Regions from separate parts of the uncultured Agrobacterium sp. genome, predicted to be linked through region 2. Evidence: predicted binding sites of a transcription regulator. Region 2 holds the regulator's gene; the other holds the start of a gene.
The links. The regulator LexA, encoded in region 2, represses DNA repair genes until DNA is damaged. The targets are predictions, from matches to a motif close to TGTTCNNNNTGTGTTCNG.
Positions count from the first base shown of each region.

Region 1: the regulator LexA is predicted to act here: its motif matches at 1,060-1,077, upstream of QZ869_RS03280 (putative DNA modification/repair radical SAM protein).

Region 1 is NZ_CAJYTV010000003.1:474,933-477,328, forward strand. Features, by position in the region: gene QZ869_RS03270 (glycosyltransferase family 4 protein) at 1-352, opposite strand, end outside; gene greA (transcription elongation factor GreA) at 384-860, opposite strand; gene QZ869_RS03280 (putative DNA modification/repair radical SAM protein) at 1,082-2,314, shown strand; gene QZ869_RS03285 (UdgX family uracil-DNA binding protein) at 2,314-2,396, shown strand, end outside.
Region 2 is NZ_CAJYTV010000011.1:589,428-591,823, reverse strand. Features, by position in the region: gene QZ869_RS11350 (glutathione S-transferase family protein) at 1-154, opposite strand, end outside; gene QZ869_RS11345 (GFA family protein) at 531-929, shown strand; gene lexA (transcriptional repressor LexA) at 1,076-1,801, opposite strand; gene QZ869_RS11335 (hypothetical protein) at 2,132-2,278, shown strand; gene kdsA (3-deoxy-8-phosphooctulonate synthase) at 2,280-2,396, shown strand, end outside.

The DNA of each region.
Region 1 (2,396 bases), on a different contig from region 2:
AAATCAGGAACTTGGTCCAGCCGGTGTGCTTGCGCTGCGAGGCGGAGGTGAAGACGATCTTCAGCTTCATGCGTAGAATGTCGCGCATGATGATGGCCGGCAGCATTTCGATATTGCGGCGCGCATGCCAGACGCGCGCTCTGCCTGCCGGACCGTTTTGCCAGAGCCGCCACAGATCGCGGAAACGCACATATGGCAGGCTTTCGGGCAAGCCGGGGCCGATGACGGCGATCTTCTGCCCGAGCCGGTTTTGCACCGGCACGAGCTGAATGATCGTGGATGTCACGCCCGAGAGCCTGCGCTTGAAGTTCGGCGCAAGGACGCAGACATCTTTCAGATCGACATGGGGCAAGTCTTGAAGTCTCGCAACAGGAGCGGGGATTTCAGTTCCAGTTGACGGACAGGATCTCATAGCCGCGCGAGCCGCCAGGCGCATTCACTTCAATGCTGTCGCCCACTTCCTTGCCGATCAGGGCGCGGGCAATGGGGGAGGAAATCGAAATCCGGCCTTCTTTCACGTCGGCTTCCTGATCGCCAACGATCTGGTAGGTCTTTTCTTCGTCGGTGTCTTCATCGACGAGCTTGACGGTGGCGCCAAACTTGATCTTGGAACCGGACATCTTGGAGAGATCGATGATCTCGGCGCGCGCGGTCAGATCTTCCAGCTCGGAGATGCGGCCTTCATTGTGGCTCTGCGCTTCCTTGGCGGCGTGATACTCGGCATTTTCCGACAGGTCGCCATGGGCGCGGGCTTCGGCGATCGCCTCGATGATGCGCGGGCGCTCTTCTTGCTGACGCCAGCGAAGTTCTTCCTGCAACTTGACGTAACCGCCCTGGGTCATCGGTACTTTTTCTACCATCTTTTTATTCCTTCACATTCGCACCGCGGTCGTCGCAGACACAAAAAGAAACAGGTTCCGGAGCAAAACTTCGGAACCATGTCAAAATCACAATTTGCCGGACTATATCAGAAGAGCATCCTGAAATGCCAGCAAATTAAAAGGCCCGTAAAAAACAAGCATTTTCAAGGTGCTCCGCTTGTGATTTGACTTTCGTCACTGGAACATATAGAGAACATTTTATGAAGAAGTCAATCAAAGAGCGGCTTGCAGTTCTCTCCGATGCAGCGAAGTATGACGCCTCTTGCGCGTCCAGCGGGACCTCGAAACGCAACTCGGCGCAAAGCGGCGGGCTGGGGTCGACGGAGGGTTCGGGCATCTGCCATGCCTATGCGCCGGATGGTCGTTGTATCTCGCTTTTAAAGATTCTTCTGACCAATTTCTGCATCTATGATTGCGCTTATTGCATCAACCGTTCGTCGAGCAATGTCGAACGCGCACGCTTTACCGTGGAAGAGGTCGTGTGGCTGACGCTGGAATTTTACCGGCGAAATTATATCGAAGGTCTGTTCCTTTCTTCCGGCATCATTCGCTCTTCCGACCACACGATGGAGGAACTGGTGCGCGTAGCAAAGGAGTTGCGCGTCACCCATGGCTTCCGGGGTTATATCCACCTGAAGTCCATCCCTGAAGCGTCGCCGCATCTGATCGAAGAAGCGGGGCTTTATGCCGATCGTCTCTCGATCAATATCGAACTCCCGACCGATAGCGGGATAGGCAAGTTTGCGCCGGAAAAGCAGCCCGGCAATATTCGTCGCTCCATGGCGGATATCCGTTTGAAGATCGAGGAGTCGGGCGAGCCGACCCTGAAGACGAAGCGGGTCAAGACCTTTGCGCCGGCGGGGCAGAGCACGCAGATGATTGTCGGTGCTGACGGCGCCGACGACGGCACGATTCTCTCGACCAGCGCGCGGCTTTACGGCAGCTATGGCCTGCGGCGCGTCTATTACTCCGCCTTCAGCCCCATTCCTGATTCGTCTAAGAACCTGCCGCTCATCAAGCCGCCGTTGATGCGCGAGCACAGGCTCTATCAAGCCGATTGGCTTTACCGGTTCTACGGCTTCGACATCGGCGAGATTACCTCGACGCAGCAGAACGGTATGCTCGACCTCGATATCGATCCCAAGCTCGCCTGGGCACTCGGCAACCGCCAGAAGTTTCCTGTCGATGTCAATTCGGGTGAGAGAGAGATGCTGCTGCGCGTGCCTGGTTTCGGCGTGAAGACGGTAAACTCGATCCTGTCCTCCCGTCGCTTTCGGAGGCTGCGCTTGGAAGATCTGGCGCGCTTCGGCGTATCGCTGAAAAAGGTGAAGGCGTTTGTCGTCGCTGATGGCTGGACGCCGGGCAAGTTGACCGAGCGACCCGACCTGCGTGCCATGTTCACACCGCCACCGGAACAGTTGTCGCTGCTGTGATGTATACGGTCGAACTGGAGGGCAGGGGCAATTTTGGCGAATGGCGCGACGCCGCGCGTTCGCTTCTTACGGCGAGTGTGGC
Region 2 (2,396 bases):
CTGTGGGCGAGAAGTGGGTGAAGCGGTTCACTGGATCGGGATCGTTGAAGGGCACGAGCCTCTCTGCGAATGCGATTTGCAAGGTCTCCATCAGCACCCAGGGCCGAAGCGACCAAGACGAGTAGTTCTTGTTGGCTATGTAGAGTTCGTACATCCTTTTGTCTCCAAATGGTGATGCGTTTGTTCGCATGGCTTGATGGATTCCGGCGCTGGTTCACGTTGAAGCGCGTCCCAATCATTCAGATCCGCGCATATTCCCTCGTTCGATATTAGAGCGCCTCTCACTGCTGCACACCGTTGCGCAGTCTCATGCGGACAATGCTTGGGTTTTCTCGGTTGACAACATTTGTCAGTAATCTCGTAGCGCGGTCCCACAGGGAGTTACAGGCCGGATCACGAATGGCGGTCTTCACATTATTTGATGTGTCGGTCTGTCGAAGAGCAAAAACAGTCGCCGTGAGTGGTGGGATTTGAACTTCATTCGAAGTTCGGTGTTCGGTGGCTAGGTATCGTGGAGTAGGAGGAATAACATGGTGGTGAGGTCTGGTGGCTGTGCCTGCGGCAAGGTAAGGCTATCTCTTGTCGGTCAGCCTTATCGTGTCGGGATTTGTCATTGCATGGATTGTCGCAAACATCATGGTGCGCTCTTTCTTGCCTCGGCAATTTTTCCAGAGGATGCCGTAACGATCGATGGAGACACTCGCAGCTACAATGGCCGCTTTTTTTGCCCCGATTGCGGTTCACCGGTTTTTGGCCGGAGCGGCGACGAAGTAGAGGTCAATCTCGGTTCACTCGACGAGCCGGATCAATTTGAGCCGACCTACGAGCTTTGGACAATCCGCCGTGAGGCATGGCTTCCGGATTACCCCGCATTGCGCCGTTTCGATCGCGATCGGAAATCGACAGGCCGAACCGAAGAAGGGCGATAGACCCGTGCAGTTTCATTGTCCCATCATTGCTTTTGTCTCCGTTGAGGCGCGGAATACAAAAAAAGCAGGCGATGACCTGCCTTTTTGATTTTGTTCTGAGATTACTGCGCTCAACCGATCCGATGTAGGGTGCCTTCAGTCACCGGTCAGTGATAACGGCGAATGAGACCCACAAGTTTGCCCTGAATTTTGACCCTGTCGGGCCCAAAGATACGGGTTTCATAGGCCGGGTTCGCGGCCTCCAGGGCTATCGAAGCACCCTTGCGGCGGAACCGTTTCAACGTTGCTTCCTCATCATCCACAAGAGCGACGATGATGTCTCCAGGATTGGCCGTGCTGCCATTGCGGATGATCACGGTGTCTCCATCGAAGATGCCGGCCTCGATCATGGAGTCACCCTTGACTTCCAATGCGTAATGTTCACCCGTCCCGATCATGTCCACCGGCACGGCAACATCGTGGGTATTGTTCTGAATGGCGGAGATCGGAACACCGGCAGCGATGCGTCCCATCACAGGAACGGTGACCGCGCTTGAAATCGCATCATTTACGGGTTTTGAAGCAGGGGCAGGTTCCGGCGCTTTCGGCTTTCCGAGGCTACCCTCGATCACGCTTGGGGCGAATCCACGTACGGGCTTCTGCGCGGGTGCGGAATAGGCTTCCGGGAGTTTGATAACCTCCAGCGCTCTTGCCCGGTTCGGCAGACGGCGGATGAAGCCGCGCTCCTCCAAGGCGGTGATCAGACGGTGAATACCGGATTTGGAAGCGAGGTCCAGGGCATCTTTCATCTCATCGAAAGACGGGGGCACGCCGGACTCTTTCATTCGTTCATGAATGAATAGGAGCAGTTCCTGCTGTTTGCGCGTGAGCATGAGAAAACCCTTGGAATGCGTTGCGAGAATTCGCGAAACAAATACAGAACGAACACTATATGTTCCATATGTGTTCTGCAATCCCTTAAAATTCCGCAAACGTTCCGGCTTGCCGTTTCGCTGTCCTGTTTCCGCGCAAATGTGGAAGCTTGCCGCTAGGAATATGACAGCATCCTCCTGAACACGACGATGGCGAGCAGCAGGTTGATCGCTCAGCTTGGTTAGAACCGCGTCTCGCAGGAGAAGGAGCCGACCGAAGCCAGCGTGCGAGGAAGGCCTGGAAGGCGTCGAAACCGGTCCGGGTTTCCTCTGGAGGTGAGAACAGCGAGAATGTTTGTCGCATTTTGCTGGCGCAAGGTTTCAAGCCTGAAGAGCTGGAAAATCGATTCCGATTTTTGGGCTGATGTTGTAAGGCCTTTGCAAGCTCGCAAGGTTGCGGTTGCCGGCGATGTCTGGCGCATGAGTCGTGAGGAATGAGATGACTGTAAAAAACAATTTGAAAGTGGTGGCTGGCGAGGGAAAAGGCGCTGTCTCCTTCTCCAATACGGAACGGTTTTCGCTGATTGCCGGCCCGTGCCAGATGGAAAGCCGCGAC